DNA from 2 places in the Paenibacillus sp. J5 genome. Region 1 is predicted to be linked to the other one. Evidence: predicted binding sites of a transcription regulator. Region 1 holds the regulator's gene; the other holds the start of a gene.
The links. Region 1 encodes Rex, which represses fermentation and respiration genes when NADH is low (regulators of the CRP and FNR family bind a similar motif). Its sites were predicted from a motif close to TTGTGAAATATTTCACAA; they were not measured.
Positions count from the first base shown of each region.

Region 1 (9,946 bases):
AGCATGTGTGCGGGCGGGCATTCCTGTTATGGGGCATCTGGGATTAACGCCGCAATCGGTTCACATGCTCGGCGGCTACCGTGTACAGGGCAAGGATGAGGCATCTGCCAGCAAGCTGCTGGATGATGCGCTTGCATTGGAGCAGGCCGGCGCATTCGCCGTCGTGCTGGAGCTGGTCACGGAGCCAGTAGCAGACATGATCAGCAGCCGGTTGTCGATTCCTACGATCGGTATTGGAGCGGGACGGGGCTGTGATGGCCAAGTTCTGGTCTATCATGATATTTTGCAATACGCTTCGCCCTACCAGCCTAAGAAATTTGTTAAAACCTACGCAGATGTCGGCTCGACCATTCGCGGGGCCATCCGCTCCTATGTGGAGGATGTCAAGGAGCGCCGCTTCCCTGCAGAGGAGCATGTATTTGCTCCAGGAGAGACGAGGCAGGCGGAGCCTGCTCTGTACGGCACAGCAAAGGGGAATATAGAATGATTATCTGCCAGACCATCGCAGAGGTGAAGTCGCATATCTCTAATTATCGAATCGAGCAGGGGCAGCAGGCCAAGGTGGGCTTTGTGCCGACGATGGGCTTTCTGCATGAGGGACATGCAAGCTTGCTGCGCCGCTCGAAGCAGGAATGCGGCTTGACCGTGCTCAGCATTTTCGTCAACCCGCTGCAATTCGGGCCAAATGAAGATTTTGATCGTTATCCACGCGATGAGGAGCGTGACCTGCAAGTGGCGAGACAGGAGGGAGCAGACGTAGTCTTCATGCCTTCCGTCAGCGAGATGTACCCCGTTCCCGCCAAGACGAGAGTGCTCGTGAGCGGTGTGACCGAGCGGCTGTGCGGGGCTTCGCGTCCCGGTCATTTCGACGGCGTCGGCACTGTGGTCAGCAAGCTGTTCCATATCGTCGGTCCTGACCGCGCTTATTTCGGTCTGAAGGATGCGCAGCAGGTCGCCGTCATTACCACCATGGTACGCGATCTGAATATGCCAGTGGAGATTGTACCATGCGAAACGGTGCGTGAGCAGGATGGCCTGGCGCTAAGCTCGCGCAACGTATACCTGAGAGGAGAGCAGCGAACGCAAGCTGTTGTGCTCTCGCAGGCGCTTGCCCTCGCTGGACAACTTGCAGCGGAGTCAACGCTCGGTGCGGACGAGCTGCAGCGAAGATTGAGCGAGTATATTACTGCTGAGGCGCCGCTCGCTGTGATTGACTATGTAGAAATATTGAGTTATCCAGATCTGGAGCAGCTACAGCCAGGCGAACCGCTTGGTTCTGTAGGTGGTAGCTGGATCGTTGCGCTGGCGGTCAAGTTCGGCACGACCCGCTTGATTGACAACCGACTATTTTGGGCGAAAGAGGTGTCCTCTCATGTATAGAACGATGATGAAATCGAAGCTGCACCGTGCTACAGTGACAGAAGCCAATCTGAATTATGTAGGAAGCATCACTATTGATGAGGATTTGATGGGGCACGCCGATCTGTGGGCCAATGAGAAGGTGCAGATCGTAAATAACAATAACGGTGCCCGCTTTGAAACGTATGTCATTCCCGGCGAACGCGGCTCAGGCGTCATCTGCTTGAACGGAGCGGCGGCTCGGCTCGTTCAGCCAGGCGACAAGGTCATTATTATATCTTATGCGATGATGGCTGAGGAGGAAGCACGCGCGTATCAGCCGAAGGTAGTAATACTGGATGAGAACAATTCGCCGACAGAAGTGCTTGCGGAAGAAATTCATGCAACTGTCAAATAAGCTGCGGGCTGTTAATGCTTTGCAACTCGCGGCTTGAGGGTATGAAAACCTCCTTAGCAACAAAGAATGAGCATACAGCTATGAAGCCAGACGTCGCTTAGCACTGCTGCTCGCTAGCCACCGGGATGAGGGGAAGAAGTCTGTGGAGGCGATTGGCATCCAGATACTTCCTTCCATCTGAGACAGGCGCAGCATTCATGCAGCAGGAAGGTCGAAGTACCGTATGGCTTATTCTTCTGCTGGGGAGGATGACAATGATGTTCAGCCACTTGTTCGCTACAATGAATGAACTGCTTGACGAGTTGATCGCCCGCAATCGCCATGGCAAGCGCCAAGAGCAGGATGAGGAGCAGTTGGCGGTGCTCAAGGCGATGAGTGACAAAATCATGGAAGAATGGCTAATATTTGAGGAGAAGCTCGCGCTTTTTAGTGATCAAATGCAGGAATCCAGCCCGCAGAAGTCGAATATATGGATGATGCCAGGTCAGACGGCCACAGCGATGGTGACCCCGCAGCAATCTGTGGCAACTGTAGATACTGTCATTACCGCAGATGCTGCCTCCTCGGAAACGGCGGAGCAGTTATTAGCCAGGGGGCAAGGATATTTCAAGCTGTACATGTTCCCGGAGGCAGCCAGCGCCTTTCTTCATGCTATGGAGCAATCACCTGATTGCAACCTTGCAAGATTATTTTTGGCAATGACGTATATGCATATGCAGGAATGGCAGGATGCTCAACGGCATTTCCAATTGCTTGTGGCGCTAACGGATCATCCGACATGGCAGGCGCTCGGCTTGAACGCGCTTGGCTGTATTCAGGCCATCCGCCAAAATCTGGAGCAAGCCGAGGTGTATTTTCAGAGAGCTTATGATGCTGATCCCACCTTCGAGGAGACGCTCAGTAATCTTCATGCGTGCAAGACCCGGGACGGGCAGTTGTCGTTATATTTCGGGAGCGCGAAACTTAGCTGTTTGTGAGAGGGTCGAACCGGATGAAATTTGCAGTACTGGATTTAGAAACCACCGGCCATCAAGCCGATGACGAAATCATACAAGTTGGTTTAGTTATATTAAATGAGGCACTCGAAATTACGGATACATTCAGCTCGTTCATCAAGCCGACGATCCCGATTCCTCCCTTTATTACCCAGCTAACCGGAATTGATGATACGATGGTCGCCGAAGCACCTCCAGTCGATGAGGTGCTTCTCGCCATGATTCCACTGCTGGCCGATGCGGTGCTTGTTGCGCATAATGTCGGCTTTGATGCAGGCTTTTTGAATCAGGCGCTTGATCACAGCGGCTATATGCCGTTTGTCGGCCGCAGGCTGGACACGATTGATCTGCTCAAATTTTTGTATCCCTCGCTGACAACGTATCAGCTAGGCGCAGTCTCGGAGCTATTCGGCATCGCTCATGACCGCCATCATCAAGCGGACAGCGATGCGCTAGCGACTGCTGTACTGCTCCAGCATGCCGTATCCAAGCTCAGGGAGCTTCCGTTAATTACGTTGCAGCGGCTCGCGGCTTTGTTCAATCCGCAGGATGATCTAGGCTGGTTTATCTCTCAGACGCTGCAATATAGGGAGACACAGACCGCTGTGGATATGGACGCCCATTCCTATTACCGACAGTTTGCGCTGCGGGTGGAGGAATGGTCGGAGGAGGAGCCGCCTCGGCAGCAAGCTGATGCGCTGGCGGCGATAGAAGAGATGGATTTTGCCGCCTTTCTCGATCATGTGCGCGGCACCTTCCGTCAGCATGTGACCAACTATGAGGAACGGGATGCTCAGAACCAGATGTTCCAGGAGGTCTATGAAGCCTTGGAGAGCAGCAGTCACCTGCTCATTGAGGCTGGTACGGGCACGGGCAAGTCACTTGGCTATCTCATTCCTGCGCTATATTATGGTGTCCGCAATGATAGAAAGATAGTCGTCAGCACACATACCATCAATTTACAGGAGCAGATTCGGGAGCGTGACATTCCGCTGCTGCAAGCGACGATGCCCTTTGAATTCCGGGCATCTGTGTTCAAGGGTCGAGGGAATTACCTCTGCCTGCGCAAGTTTGAGGGCAAAATCAACATGCAGGACTTCGTAGCTCCGCATGAGGATCGGCTGACCGCCGCGCAGATGATCGTATGGCTCGGCGAGACGGGAAATGGCGATCAGGAGGAGCTGCACTTTGGCAACAAGGGCGCTGACTTTTGGGAATCGGTATCCAGCGACGCCGACTCCTGCTTAAACCGCGCCTGCCCATGGTTTAAGCGCTGCTATTACCATCGGGCCAAGCATGAGGCGAATCTGGCGGATGTCATCATCACGAATCATTCCATGCTGTTCACCGACATCCGTGCTGACCACCGTCTGCTGCCGGCTTATGAGTATCTGGTTGTGGACGAGGCGCATCATCTGGAGGACGTAGCAGGCAAGCATCTAGGGATGCAAATCTCCTATTTCTCCCTCCAGCATCCGCTATTGCGACTGCACAAGGACGCGCGCAGTGGCCTGCTGCCGTCGCTTCAGGCTAAGCTGCAGCAGGAGGATGATGAGCATCTGGAATCCTGGCTGGAGACCATCGACAGCATCCAGCCCTACCTGGTGGAGGTGCGCGAGGGCTGGGATCGGATGATGGAGCTGCTCTATACGAGCTGCACCAGCGCGGCTCCAGCCGATACGCAGGAGAATATGCCTGCGGTGCTGCGGCTCAAAGCAGAGGAGCTGCCGCCTGCCTGGGACGAAATTACGATGCTGGAGAACAATCTGCACACCCAGCTTAGCCGCATGACGAAGACGCTGGACAAGCTGCTGTCGGACATTAAGGATCGCATTGAGGAGCATGCTGTGCAGGCGCTCGTCACGGATCTGAATGGCATAGTGAAGGACGTGAACCGGCTGAAGGATGATCTGCGCATCTTCGTGAAGATGGAGGATAGCAACATCGTCCACTGGATTGAGGCTTCGCCCCAATACCGGGCCAAATCCGTGCAGTTGTTCGCCGTGCCGGCAGATGTAAGCGGGCAACTGAAGAAGCATTTTTTTGATACGAAAAAAAGCATCACGCTCACCTCTGCCACCCTATCGATTCAGAAGTCGTTTCAGTATGCGAGCGAGCAGCTTGGTCTAAGCTGGCATGAGAAGGAGGGCAAGCTGAAGACCGTCCAGTTGCCGTCGCCGTTCAATTACCGCGATCAGGCATTGGTCATTATTCCGCGCGATTTCCCGAGTGTCAAGGGCCCTGCCGGCGATCCGCAGTTCATCGCCCGCCTGACCGAATCTCTGGCCGCAGCAGCGCGCGAGACCGGGGGGAAGATGCTCGTGCTGTTCACCTCCTACAAGATGCTGCGTCTGGTGTATGATCCGCTCAAGGAGGAGCTGTCCTCCTCAGGCATTCAAGTGCTGGGGCAAGGCATTGACAGCGGCAATCGCAGCAAGCTGACACGGCGCTTTCAGCAGAATCAGGCATCCGTGCTGCTCGGCACAAGCAGCTTCTGGGAGGGAGTAGATATTCCCGGTGATGCGCTGACGGCGCTGGCCATCGTGCGTCTGCCCTTTCAGCCGCCCAATCATCCGCTCGTCGAGGCCAAGTCGGAGCTGCTGGTGCAGCAGAAGCAGAATCCATTCATGAAGCTGTCCATTCCGCAAGCGGTCATTCGCTTCAAGCAAGGCTTCGGACGACTTGTGCGGAGCAGTCGCGATCGCGGGGTGGTGCTCTTGTATGATACGCGGGTGTTGGAGACGTACTATGGAAAATATTTCTTGTATTCTCTCCCTGGCCCCAAGATTGAGCATATGCATGTGGACAAGATCGTTCCTCGAATGAGACAATGGCTTGCCGATGAAGCAAAGGAGGAAGAAGGGTGAAGCAGCCCAAAATATCTGAAGCGGTCGTTCGCCGTCTTCCCATTTATCTTCAATTTTTGAATGAGTTGAACAAGCGCGAGGTGCAGACCGTCTCTTCTCAGGATCTGGGACAGAGGCTGGATCTGAACCCCGCGCAGATCCGCAAGGATCTGGCTTACTTCGGTGAATTTGGCCGCAAGGGCATCGGTTATGATGTCAATTATCTGATTGAGAAGATTCGGCAGATTCTCAAGCTGAACCAGACGCTTCACGTGGCATTGGTTGGAGCGGGTAATCTGGGACATGCGCTATGCAATTATAATATGTATATTAAGGACAATATGAAGATTACAGCCGTCTTTGATGCCGTTCCCGCCAAGGTCGGTACACGTATTAATAGCTTGACGGTTCAGCCGATGGAGCTATTGAAGGAGACGATTGCAAGCAACAACATTCGGATCGGCATTATTACGGTACCTGCGGCCGAAGCGCAAAATGTGGCAGACCAGTTGGTTGAAGCAGGCGTCGAGGGGATACTGAACTTTGCCCCGATTATTCTGAAGGTGCCGGAGAGCGTCCGCATCCATCATGCCGATTTTACGCGCGAGCTGCTGAGTCTGGCCTATTATCTGGAGAATGAAGGAGAGTCATCATTATGAGCCGCCTGTGGATTGAGAACGGTATATTTGTCACGATGAATGAGGATCAGCCTGTAGTGAGCGGGCATATGGTTATCGAGGACGACAGGATTGTGTATATTGGCGAGGCGGCCCCGGAGTTAGCGCTGACCGAAGGCGCGCGTGTGGTCAAGGGAGCTGGCAAGCTGTACATGCCCGGCTTGATTAATACGCATGGACATGCGGCGATGTCGCTGCTGCGGGGCTATTCGGATGACAAGACGCTGCAGTCATGGCTGCAGGATTATATGTGGCCGATGGAAGGCAAATACGTCGATGAAGATACGCGCGTAGGTACATCGCTGGCTGTGCTGGAGATGCTCAAGAGCGGTACGACGACCTTTGTCGATATGTATGACCGGATGGACATCGTGGCGCAGGTGGTCGAGCAATCAGGGATGCGCGGCTGGTTGACACGCGGCGCGATCGGACTATGCTCCGAGGAGGAGCAGCGCGCCAAGCTGGCGGAGGCAGTGGAGTTCGCCAAGAGCTGGAATGGCCGCGCTGACGGGCGGATTCGCACGATGATGTCGCCGCATGCGCCGTATACATGCCCTCCGGCCTTCATCGAGCAATTCGTACAGGCGGCGCATGATCTCGACCTGCCGATGCATACGCATATGTCGGAGACGCTGGCCGAGGTCGAGCAAAATGTGCGAGATTATGGCTGCCGCCCTGTTGAGCACCTGCAGAAGCTGGGCGTATTCTCCCGTCCTTCGTTCATTGCCCATGGCGTTCATCTGACAGATGAGGAAATCGAAGTACTGGCAGCCCATAAGGTTGGCGTATCGCACAACCCGGCCAGCAATCTCAAGCTGGCAAGCGGTGTGGCGCGGGTGCCCGAGCTGCTGAAGGCTGGCGTGACTGTATCACTGGGCACTGATAGCGCTGCTAGCAACAACAACCTCGACCTGTTCGATGAGATCAGGCTGGCTGCGCTTATTCATAAAGGTACGAGCGGCGATCCTACAGCGGTGCCTGCGCTCACGGCGTTGCAGTTGGGAACCGTATACGGGGCGCAGACGCTCTGGCAGGAGCAGGAGCTCGGCCGCTTGCGCGCTGGCATGAAGGCGGACTTTATAGCGCTGAATATAGATCAGCCACATTTCTTCCCTCGTACAGACTATATCTCCCATCTGGTCTATGCTGCTTCGGGCCGCGACGTGGTGGATGTATGGGTGGACGGGCGCCAGGTGGTGGAGAACGGGCATTGTGTGCATCTGGATGAGGAACGCATCCTGCATGAAGCACAGGCTCGCTTCGAGGCGCTGGAGCGTCGATAATGCGTGCACGCTCCAAATCCAGGCTGATGACGCCTGGTCGCTGGGTGCTGGCTATCGTATCCGCTCTGCTGCTACTGTTCCTGCTGTTTAATCTATATTACCGTTCCACCCAACAGGACATCTGGCAGGAGGAGAACGCCGCCAAACGGATTGCTATCGAGCAAGCAGGCTTGACGGAGGTGGATAAGGCGACCAAGCATGTGTGGGATCAAATCTCGTGGGTCATCCAGGGTAAGGATAGCCAGGGGCGGGAGCAGATGGTCTGGGTCGTCGGGGATCAGGCAACGATCGAGCCGGTTGAAGCTGGTATCACGAAGGAGAAGATTGAGGCTAAGGTGCTGAAGGATAAGCCGGATGCGCGTATAATCCGTATTATACCTGGTTTGCTGAACGGCGAGCGAATCTGGGAGGTATTTTATAGCCGTGAGGAGAGCGTGCGTAAATATTATTATGAATTTTACCGCTTTAGTGACGGATCGTTTATTACGATATATAATTTGCCCTCCAAGTTTTCGGATGGGGCGGATTAGATTAGACCAAGGTGAGTGACGATGTCCCTTGAGCGGGCTGGATGAGACAGTTCAAGCTAGATAGGGGAAATAAGGAAGCGCAGGACACAGCGATTAGGCTGAGTTCTGCGCTTCCTTTATTTACAGCCGCAATCGTATAGATTGATATGATATACTCTGATATAGATGTTAAGCCATCTATAGTTGATATATGAAGAAAACATATACGTTCACATCGTTCCTGACCTTCTTAAATTTAAGCCAGACGAAGCTTTGTCATTAAGAAACGGCATCAGCCGTTTACACATGAAATCTTCTATTTCTACGCGAAACGAAGCTTTGCCAGTCAAGGACGGCATCAGCCGTTTACACTAGTGGAGGGGGATTAGATTATGCAGATTAAATGGTTGCCTACCGCGATTACGGCTGCTGTTGCGGTCGTCTTGTTGCTTGGCGGATGGTTTTTCTATCAAAATGTAGCTGTTGAGCGTCCGCTCGACAAGCTGGTAAATACAGTTGATGGTGTCGCATCCTCCGTCTCCACCGTTAACGGACAGACGGTAGCTGTGGAATTGAAGCTTAAGCCGGATGCTGATATGGCGAGCGTCGTGCAGACGATTAAGAAGCAAGGCGCCTCCGTCATCGGCAACCGCGAGTTGAAGGTCAGCTTCCCTTCTGATTCTAGCGAGAAGCTGGACAAAATCTGGTCCACCCTGCTGTTCCCTGTCGCGGAATCGATGGAGAAGCGGGAGTATTCGGGCATAGCCCGCACGCTGGAGGAGCTGCGCAAGCAGCACCCTGACCTGAAGGTCTACTCCAGTATGGATGACTCGAATGTCTATATTGCATTGCAGGACGGCAAGGCTTCAAAATATATTGTATTGCCGCGTTACCCAGCTACGATGGGGGTGTGGAATCATGCTTAATAAGCTATGGAAGGAACTAAGCATCGGGACAGGAGTAGGTGTTATTGTCTTTCTGGCCTATATTGGCGTTGTGACGCTGCCGGTACTATTCGCTGTGGCCGTGCTGGCTCTGCTCGTCGTCGCTGTACGCAGCCGCGGCAACCTGGCGACAGCCCACGGTGGCAGGCGTTCAGGGCTCAAGCCATCGGGGTCGCTAAGCTTTGAGGAGATTGGAGGCCAGGAGCGCGCGAAGCAGGAGCTGATCGAGGCGCTTGATTTTCTGGTCAACCAAGAGGAGATCGCGCGGTTAGGTATCCGACCACTGAAGGGGATCTTGCTGACCGGGCCGCCAGGAACGGGCAAGACGCTGCTTGCCAAGGCCGCCGCCGCTTACACAGACTCGATCTATGTTGCGGCATCGGGCAGCGAATTTGTTGAGATGTATGTAGGTGTAGGGGCGGGCAGAATTCGTGACCTGTTCAAGGAGGCGCGCCAAAAGGCGCAGAAGTCGGGCAAGAGCAGCGCGGTCATCTTCATCGATGAGATTGATGTTATCGGGGGCAAGCGCGACGGAGGCCAGCACCGTGAGTATGATCAGACGCTCAATCAACTGCTGACGGAGATGGATGGCATCTATACGAATGAGTCGCCGCGTATCCTGCTCATTGCCGCAACAAACCGCAAGGAGATGCTGGACAGTGCGCTAGTACGCCCTGGCCGATTCGACCGCCACATTCAGGTGGATCTGCCGGATAAGAAGGGGCGTCTGCATATTCTGTCGCTGCATGCGCGCAATAAGCCGCTTCATGAGGAGGCCAATCTGGAGCGAATCGCTGAGGAGTCCTTCGGCTTCTCCGGTGCGCAGCTTGAGAGTGTTATGAATGAGGCGGCCATCTATGCGATGCGCGACAAGCGTGAGGCCATTATGCAGCAGCATTTATCGATGGCGATCGATAAGGTCATGATGGGAGAGAA
Region 1 covers NZ_JBUEDD010000012.1:101,926-111,871, forward strand. The annotation lists gene panB (3-methyl-2-oxobutanoate hydroxymethyltransferase) at 1-487, shown strand, start outside; gene panC (pantoate--beta-alanine ligase) at 484-1,380, shown strand; gene panD (aspartate 1-decarboxylase) at 1,373-1,756, shown strand; gene ACY1JZ_RS20915 (tetratricopeptide repeat protein) at 2,011-2,733, shown strand; gene dinG (ATP-dependent DNA helicase DinG) at 2,748-5,618, shown strand; gene ACY1JZ_RS20925 (redox-sensing transcriptional repressor Rex) at 5,615-6,256, shown strand; gene ACY1JZ_RS20930 (amidohydrolase) at 6,253-7,557, shown strand; gene ACY1JZ_RS20935 (cell wall elongation regulator TseB-like domain-containing protein) at 7,557-8,087, shown strand; gene ACY1JZ_RS20940 (hypothetical protein) at 8,459-8,992, shown strand; gene ACY1JZ_RS20945 (AAA family ATPase) at 8,985-9,946, shown strand, end outside.

Region 2 (9,946 bases), on a different contig from region 1:
GGGTGTTCAGACACGACCTAACAGCATTCTAACATATTCTATCATAATCGGAGTGATTCTAATGAATACATTAGTTCCAATGAGCTACTTTCTGCCCAAAGCGAAAAAAGAAAAGTTTGCGGTAGGTCAATTTAACGTCATTACGCTGGAATTCGCCGACATCGTTGCCACGGTTGCAGAGGAAGAGAATGCTCCCGTTATTTTTGGAGCGGGAGAAATGTCCATCAAGTATATGGGACTCGACTATTGCGTCGCTGTAGCCAAGCTTGCGGCCAGCAAGGTCAGCGTCCCGGTTGCCCTGCACCTGGACCACGGCAGCAGCTTCGAGGTTGCCATGAAATGCATTCAGGCAGGCTTCAGCTCGGTGATGTTCGACGGATCGAAATACCCGCTGGAGGAAAATATTCGCTTAACGAAGCAGGTGGTTGCAGCCGCCCACGCCGTCGGCGTATCTGTTGAAGCGGAGCTGGGCTCCATTGGAGGAACCGAAGACGATCATACCGTCGATGAAGCGGATGCCGCATTGGTTAAGCCAGAGGAAGCCATCTATTTCTGGAATGAGACGAAGGTCGATGCCATGGCGATCGCGGTCGGCTCGGCTCACGGCATGTACAAGAGAGAGCCCAACATTAGAACGGACATCATCGAGAAGGTTGCAAATGCGATTGATGTATCAGTCGTTCTCCATGGGGGCTCAGGCATCCCGGACGATGCGATCCGCAATTCAATAGCTGCCGGCATAGGCAAAATCAACGTCAATACGGAAAATCTCGTCGCTTATACTGCCGCGGTTCGCAAATTTATCGCATCCAACGACACCGAAACAGACCCTCGAAAATATCAAGGGCCTGCCCGCGAAGCGATGAAAGACGTCATCCGCAGCAAAATCCGTCTCTTCGGCAGCAACAACAAGGCCTGAGCATAGACGGCTTTCGCTGCCATTAACATACGATATAACAGCCAAGGTGGAACGGATGCTTTCAAATCTGTTCCACCCTTTTCTATTGCCTCCCCTATGCGAGCCGCAGCGAAGTGAAGCTTCACTCCGCCGCCCATCTCCCCCCCCGTGGGGCAGCGGCCAGCCCCGTTCCATGATGCTATGCTAAATAACGGCTCCACGCCTCCTGCTGTTGGATCGTCCACATGCGCCAATACATCCCTTTGCTGCGCAATAGCTCGGCATGGGTTCCCCGTTCACGAATGGCGCCGCCGTGCAGTACGATAATCTCATCCATGCGCTCCAGCCCAGACAGCTTGTGCGTGACCCAGAGCACCGCCCGCTCCTGCAGCACCTGCTGGATGCTGTCACCGAAGGCTCGCTCCGTCAGGGCGTCCAACCCGCTGCCTGGCTCATCGAACAGCAGAGCCGGGGCATTGCGCACGAGCGCTCTGGCTAATGCCAGACGCTGGCGCTCGCCCCCGGACAGCTTCGCTCCCCATTCGCCGATCACCGTGTCATAGCCTTGCGGCAGACGTTCAATTCTCTCATCCAGCATCGCCAGCCGCGCCGCCTCACGCAGCTCCGACTCGGTAGCATCTGTGCGGCCAAGGCGCAGATTATCGGCAACGGAAGCATTGAACAACTGTACCTGCTGTGAGACGACTGCAAATTGGGAGCGCACGCTCTCACTGCTCATTTCCTTCAATTCATGACCGTTAATCGTGATGCTTCCCGCCGGATAGTCCCGCAGCTTGAGCAGCAACTGCAGCAGTGTGCTCTTGCCCGCCCCGCTCTCGCCGACCACCGCGACCTGCTTGCCGCGTTCCAGTGTAAGGGAGATGTTACGCAGTGCATCGTGCTCCTGCTCCGCATAGCGGAAGGAGACCCCTGTAAGCTCGGTGCGCCATGCTCTGCTGCGATCTGCCTCCATGTCAACTGCCGACTGCTCGGCCTCCGCTGCTGGCAGCGCGCTGGCTGGCTGTGGCGACTCGCCCTCCGCGAGTATGCTGGCTAACACAGAATGCCGTCTGCTCTGTGCCCCGGCTGGCCGCTGTTGTCCATCAGCAGCGGCTTCTGCTGGCTCGGCAGCAGCGGCCTTCGCTGGCTCAGCAGCATCCGCTGCGGCGGGTGCTGCGTGTCGAACAGCCTGCGATGCGTCCGTATGTGGGACGCTCGCCATCTGAGCTGTCATCTGATCCGCGTCTTCCGCCAGCTTCAATAGCCTGCTGCCGGAGGAAACCGTCTGCGAGAAGTGCTGGAAGGTTTGGGGCAAGGGGAGCAGCGCCTCGAAGCAGGCGAAGGCAGCCAGCATTAATGCCGGGATCATATAGCCCTCCATAGCACCCGACACAACCAGCGGGATGCATGCCACCAGCATTAGCCACATGGTCAGGTTGGCCAGGCCGCTCATGAGACCACCTGTCGCGGCAGTAATCCAATGCTGTCGATCCTGATGCTGCCCGAGCTGCTGCTGCAACGCGCTGATCCGCTCCTCCTGACGCTCCGTGCGCCCATACAGGGACAACGCCTCCATGCCGGACAGCAGGTCGGCCACCTCGCCATACAACTGTGCCCGCGTCTCCACGTGGGCATGTGCCCCCCTTCTGCCTAGTAGATGACCAAGTCCAGGCACGACCAGCCCGGAGAGCACCATCATGCCGACAAGCATCCAGCCGAGCGACGGGTCTTGCGCCGCCACAATCGAGTAGCCTAGTAGGACTGCCAGCAGAGCGACGACAGGAGGAGCGATAACCCGCAGATACAGATTCTGCAACTGATCGACATCGCTAATGACCGAGCTGAGCAGACCGCCGCTGCTCTGTCTCTCCAGCAGTCTGGCGCCCTGCGGCTCCAGCTTGCTGTACAGCCAGGTGCGGAACTGCTTCAGGATGCGGAAGGTCAGATCATGCGACACCAGCCGCTCCACATAGCGGAACACGCCTCGCGCGATGCCGAAGAAGCGAACGCCAACGATCGGCACATACAGCAGCAGGATGTTCTCCGGGCGCAGCGCCGCCTTGGCAATCAGGTAACCGGAGACGCCCATCAGCCCCGCATTGGAGGCCACGGTTGCGAAGCCGATCAGCACCGCAATGAGCATGCGCCATTTGTAAGGAGCGACGAACCCGAGCAACTGGCGCAGAACCGCCAAGCTGCTGCCGCTCCCTGTCTGTCCGCGTGAACCATGCGGGATTGCCTGTGGCGGTTGTGCCCGCTTCGTCCCTGCTGCCAGGGGCTGCGCTGCTGTTGGCTGCTCTGCTGTTAGCTGCTGCTCTGCTGACCGCCTGTCGGCATCCGCCTCGATATGTGGCCGCTCCGGTAGCGGCAGCCTCGGTAGTTCCGGCAGCGCCGTCTCCTGCTCCGCCATCTCCGCAGCGGTCGGCAGGCTCCCGCCCCTACGGCTCGCAAGCGATGCGGCAAGCGGCGGCTCTGTCTCTATCTTCGCCGTGCTGTCTGCCGCAATATCACTCGTCGCGCCTGTTGCCTTCGTATGCGCCGCGCCCGCAGCCGGAGCCACGGCTACAGCCTGGGCTGCCATTGCATCGGCGGCTGCTTTGGCGGCCGTGCCTGCGGCGAAGGCGGCGCTCTCCGCCTCCGCCGCATGACGCAAGCGTGCATACAGCCCGGCAGCCTCCAGCAGTTGCTGAGGCGTGCCCGATTCAACCACGCGCCCCTCGGCGAGCACGATGATGCGGTCAGCGCCCTGCACCGTATGCAGTCGGTGCGCTACCGTCACCGACATCCGCGCGGCAAGCAGCGGCTCCAGTGCATCCAGCAGCGCCGCCTCATGGATGGAGTCGAGCGACGAGGTAGGCTCATCGAGCAGCATGAGCGGCGCGTCCTGCCTCAGCAGCGCCCGCGCCAGCGCGATCCGCTGCATCTGGCCGCCCGATAGCTGAGCCGCCTCGCCCAGCTCGGTCTCATAGCCTTGCGGCAACTGGCGAATGAACCCTTCCGCTTGTGCAGCCTGCGCTGCCGCTGCCACCTCGGCTTCCGTCGCCTCCGGTGCGGCCAGCCGAATATTGTCGCTCACCGTGCCGCGGAACAGATGCACGCGCTGCGGCATCGACGACAGCCGGCGACGCCATGCCTTCATCGAGAGCTCGGTCATGTCAATGCCGTCGATCAGGATGCGCCCGGAGCTCGGTCTAAGAAATCCCTGCAGCAGCTCCACGATGGTGCTCTTGCCTGCGCCCGTCGGCCCGACCAGTGCGATGCGCTCACCCGGCTCCAGCGTGAATGATACATTCGTCAGCGCATCTTGCTCCGCGCCGCTGCGACGTACCGACACCTGCTCGAACTCGATGCGATAGCCTTCCTGCCGGAGCGGCAGCACGATGCCGTCCTCGCGTTCTGGCAAGCCGGTCGGCTCCGCCTGCAGGATGTCAAAGATGCGCGCAATCGCGCTCATCCCGTTCTGCCCGGCATGAAACTGCGCGCCAAGCGTGCGAATCGGCGTGTAAAACTCCGGCGCGAGCAGCAGCACGAGGAAGGCCGTCTCGAAGCCCAGCTCGCCCTCCACCAACCGCAAGCCGAGGAATACAGCCACGATGGCCGTGCTGAGCGAGGCGAACAGTTCCATCACGAACGCAGACAGGAAGGCCAGCCGCAGCGTGCCCATCGCCGAGCGGCGATGCTCCTCGCCAATCCGGTCGATAATCTCGATCTGTGCCTTGCTGCGGTTGAACATCGCCAATGTCGGCAGCCCGCGCAAAATTTCATGAAAATGGCCGCCCAGCCGACCCAGCAGCTTGAACTGCCTGTCGGTCTTCGCCTTGGCTGCCTTGCCGATCAATATCATAAACAGCACGAGCAATGGCAGCGTCACGCCGAAGACGATCGCCGACACCGTATCCAGCCCGGCTACGACGCAGAAGACTGCTGCGGGGATGAAGGCAGAGAGTGCGGCCTGGGGGACATATTTCGCCAGATAGCTCTCCAGATGCTCCACGCCTTCATAGGCAGTGCCGATCAGCTCGCCGCTGCGCTCGCTCTTGGCGTAGCCCGGCCCGAGCTCGGACAGCTTGCGCACCAGCCTTAGCCGCAGGTCGCCCTTGATCCGCTGCGCCATATGTGCGGCCGCATAGTCTCCAGCCGAATGCAGCAGCGCGCGGAGCGCTATGATGCCTAGCAGCACATAGAGGGCGGGCAGCAGCGCGGCAAGCTCCAGGCCGCCGAGGAATGCGCCGTTCACAACGCGCGCCATGTAGATGGCCTGCGCGATGAGCAGTATCCCGCCCGCCGCGCCCAGCAGAACGCTAGCGGCAAATAGCTTGCGCGCACCCTTTACCCGTCTGAACAATGCTCTCATCATTGCTGCCCACCCTCTCGTTCATTAATAATCCAGATGATCCTCCGCTGTTACCCGCTTGCGGAACACCCAGTACGTCCAGATCTGATAGGCCAGTACGAACGGCAGCACCGTTGCCGCCACGATCGTCATCACCTTGAGCGTGTATGTGTTGGAAGCCGCATTATAGATGGTCAGCGACCATTCCGCATTCAGCGAGGAAATCATAACATTCGGGAACAGCAGCATGAAGACGGTAATCGTCGACAGCACGATCGTAGCTCCTGTCATAATGAATGCCCAGCCGTCCCGTCCAGCCTTGATCAGAAAATGCACCGACAGCAGCGCCATACCCGCCAGCACCGGCACCGTCCCTGGGCTAAGCCCTTGAGAGGTGAACATATCCGTCTCAAAATAGCTCAGCACAACGAACAGCAGCAGCACGCCGCTCGTCCAAGCGCCGATACGCTGCGCTACGCCGCGAGCCCGCTCGCGCAGCACCCCATCAGTCTTGAGCGTCAGGAACAGCGCCCCGTGCAGCAGGAACAGCAGCACCATGCTTGCTCCGCCAGCCACCGAGTAGATGGACAGCAAATCCCAGAAGGAGCCGACATAGTTCATGCTCGCATCAATCGGAACACCGCGCATCAGGTTGGCGAGCGCCACACCCCACAGCAGCGCCGGCAGCAGGCTGCCAATACAGATGACCCAATCCCAGAAGGAACGCCACTTCGGACTTTCCAGCTTGCTGCGAAATTCGAAGGCGACCCCGCGGCCGATCAGCGCCAGCAGCATCAGGAACAGCGCCATATAGAAGCCGCTGAACAGTGTGGCATACCAGTTCGGGAACGCCGCGAACATCGCACCGCCCGCTGTAATGAGCCACACCTCATTCCCATCCCAGAACGGTCCGATCGTATTGATGACAACCCGCCGCTCCGTATCGGTCTTGCCCAGGAAGGGAGTCAGCATGCCAACCCCAAAATCGAAGCCCTCCAAAAAGAAGAAGCCGATGAACAACACCGTAATTAATATGAACCATAACGTCTCCAGCATCTTTACGCCCCGCTTTCTGAATATATAAGAATCCTGTTCGCACCATCTCTGTGCCGCAGCTTAGACATGCCCCGCATACAGCTTCAGTGCCCGACGTCTGCAGCTTCTAGCGTGCCAATCGCTTCTGCCTCAGCACACCGACGTACACCCTCAGCGTACCGAACGCTTCTGCCTCAGTGCACCGACGTACACCCTCGGCGTTCCGAACGCTTCAGCCTCAGTACACCAACGTCTACCTCGGCGTACCGAACGCTTCTGCCTCAGAGGGTCAACGTCTACAGGACGGCTGTACCCGCACCGTGCGGCACTGCATCCGCTCCGCCATGCGGCGGCGCATCGTCCTCGGCGCCCTTGCGAACCTCATTCACAACCAGATAGATAAAGGCGGCGGCAATCAGTCCGTATACAACCGTAAATCCGATCAAGGTCGTCGCCACCATCCCGCTGGAGACGAGCGGCGATACGCCTTCCTCTGTCCGTTGCAGCCCGAAGACAATCCATGGCTGACGACCTACCTCTGTCATAATCCAGCCCGATGAGTTGGCGATGAACGGCAGGGAGATCGCTGGCAGCATCCATGGCAGATAACGCCTCGACTCCACTAATCTGCCCCGCATCACCTTGTAGGAGCCGATCAGCCCGAGCAGAATCATCAGCATGCCCGCGCCGACCATGATGCGGAAGCTCCAGAATGTCGTGCGCACGGGCGGGATATAGTTGCCCGGTCCGTATTGCGCTTCATACTGTGCCTGCAGCTCCAGCATGCCCGGCACGCTGCCGGTCAGCTTGTTATAGGACAGCACGCTCAGCAAGTATGGCACCTCAAGCTGGAACGAATTTTGCTGCTTCTCCGGGTCGATTGATGCGATGACCGTCCACGGCGCGCTTTCCCCGCTCGTATGCCACAGTCCCTCAGAAGCCGCCATCTTCATCGGCTGCGAGCTCATCAGATGCTGAGCTTGGTCATGACCTGCGAACGCCGTCAGCAGGCTCGAGACGAGTGCCAGCACGATCGCGATCTGGAACGATGGCCGGAAGATGTCTGTCTGTTGCTTGCGCAGCAGCTTGTAGGCGCTGATTCCTGCCACGAAGAATGCTCCTGTTGCCAGCGCACCGAAGATAACATGCGGAAACTCCACCCATAGCTGCTTGTTGCCGAGCAAGGCGAAAAAATCGGTCATCTCGGCTCTGCCGTTCACAATCTCATAGCCTACCGGCTCTTGCATGAAGGAGTTCGCACTCAATATCCATAGCGCGGACAGTGTGGCCGCGATCGCGACCAGCCAGATCGACGCCAGATGCACCTTCTTGGACAGACGATCCCAGCCGAAGATCCAGACGCCCAGAAACGTCGACTCCAGGAAGAACGAGACGAGCGCCTCTACAGCGAGCGGCCCGCCGAATACCGCCCCTACGTACCGGGAATAATCGGCCCAGTTCATCCCGAACTGGAATTCCTGCATAATTCCCGTTACTACCCCGACAGCAAAGTTCAGCAAGAAGATTTTGCCCCAGAACTTCGCCATCCGCTTGTACTTCTCATCATTCCGCACCACGTACAGTGTTTGCATGAAGGCAATCAAATACGCCAGACCTATAGACAGCGGCACGAACAAAAAGTGATAAACGGTCGTCACGCCAAATTGCAGTCTGGCCAAATCTACAGCTTCCATCCCAACCTCCCCTTTCAATTTCTTGATTATAGAGCGAATCGGGATGAATTTATGTGACTTTTTTCACAAGTTAACACTGAAATTATGAATTTCAATTACGGCGATGAGCGATTGCCGTCGAATACACCAGTAAATGCCGCCAAATGAAGCGGCTTAAGTATAAACGCCCCTGTATCCGCCAGTGCCGTGTCTTCTCCACTCTTGGGGTCATACAATATTTGGAATTCAATCCTGTTAAGAAAGGAATCGATAAGGTGCCCAAAATTTCCGTCTTGTTGTCAACCTACAATTCATCCAAATATATTGACGCAGCTGTCCAAAGTATACTGGAGCAAACGTATCAGGACTTTGAGCTTATCATCACAGATGATGGGTCCACTGATAATACCTTAGCTATACTAGAGCAGTTCAAGGACCCTCGAATCCGCTATGTCATCCATGAGCATAATAAAGGGTTAATCTATTCACTGAATGAAGGAATCGAGTTGGCCAGCGGGGAATACATTGCCAGAATGGATGCGGATGATATCGCAACGCCCCATCGCCTGGAGCAGCAGGTTGCCTATCTTGATGCCAATCCTCAAGTAGGCGTATTGGGCGGGCTGATGCGTTGGCTCCACACGCATGCCCTCATTCCCAAGCCTGTGAGTCACGACGGCATCCGCTGCTGGCAGTTGTTCCACTCCTGTCTATGCCACCCGACTGTCATGCTGCGAGCGAATGTGCTGCATCAGCATGGCATCCGGTACGACGAGCAATATAAACATGCCGAGGATTATGAGATTTGGGAACGTCTTGGCCGTGTAACCCAGCTCGCCAATCTGCCCTATTGCATCCATTATTACAGGGCACATGAAGGACAAGTATCCCTACAGTTCAAGGCTATTCAAGAGAACAGCGCCAAACGGGTACACTATGACCAATTGCACAGGCTTGGCATTACGCCAACGGATGAGGAATATGCTATTCATAGGCAAATGCGCTATTTCCAGGTACCCACCCATCATACCGAATCTTATGAGAAGGCAATTAATTGGGTTGGCAAATTAATTCAGCACAATCATCATGCACAAGTATACGACCCCCAAATGCTGGAGAGCGTATTGACTCGATGCCTGGTCTTTTCTGGAATGGTAGCAGCGGGAGTATATGACTCCCATTAATCAATAGAAAAGCGAGCGAACCCACAGATGATGGATTCGCTCGCCCCAGCGTAAACGGCTGCCGCTTCCTGACGGGCAAGCTTCGTTTCGCGTATTCTGAATCGTATGATTGTAACCAACTCGACGACCCGATTCGTCACTTAATCTATTTTGAAGATAGAGACGGATTGCTGCAGCTCTTGCGCGAGATGAGCCATTGCCTGTGCCGTCGCTGCGGTCTGCTGACTGCTGGCTGCCGCTTCCTCCGTCGTTGCCGAAATATTCTCTACAGCGGCCAGCACTGTAGTGGTCTGGGCAGCCTGCTCCTCACTCGCAGCGGCGATTTCCATCACTTTTTGTCCCGCCTCATTGATGTAAGCGACGATGTTCTGGAAGGCGTCCCCTGACTGTGCGGATAACCCGGCGCTGTCCTGAACCGCCCTCACACTGGATTTCGTATTTTCCTGCATGCCTTTGATAATACCCGTAATCTGCTTCGTTGCCTCTCCGCTGCGCTCGGCCAGCTTACGCACTTCATCTGCAACAACCGCGAATCCGCGTCCCTGCTCTCCTGCCCGTGCCGCTTCAATCGCCGCATTGAGCGCAAGCAGATTCGTCTGATCCGCAATATCCTCGATCACACCAATAATTTCTCCAACCTTTTGCGAGTCATCCTCAAGACGAGTCATCTGGGCACTCATCGCCTGCATACTATCACTGGAGGATTGAATAATACTATTGCCTTGCTGGGCTATTTTCACGGTTTCGTCAGACAATTGCGAGGCCTGCTCCGTATTGGCCGCGATCTCATGGATCGTGCCAGACAGCTCCTTGAACAATTCAC
Region 2 covers NZ_JBUEDD010000001.1:149,899-159,844, forward strand. The annotation lists gene ACY1JZ_RS00535 (class II fructose-bisphosphate aldolase) at 62-919, shown strand; gene cydD (thiol reductant ABC exporter subunit CydD) at 1,098-5,255, opposite strand; gene cydB (cytochrome d ubiquinol oxidase subunit II) at 5,277-6,287, opposite strand; gene ACY1JZ_RS00550 (cytochrome ubiquinol oxidase subunit I) at 6,563-7,960, opposite strand; gene ACY1JZ_RS00555 (glycosyltransferase family 2 protein) at 8,179-9,123, shown strand; gene ACY1JZ_RS00560 (methyl-accepting chemotaxis protein) at 9,264-9,946, opposite strand, start outside.
Region 2: the regulator Rex is predicted to act here: its motif matches at 8,012-8,029, upstream of ACY1JZ_RS00550 (cytochrome ubiquinol oxidase subunit I).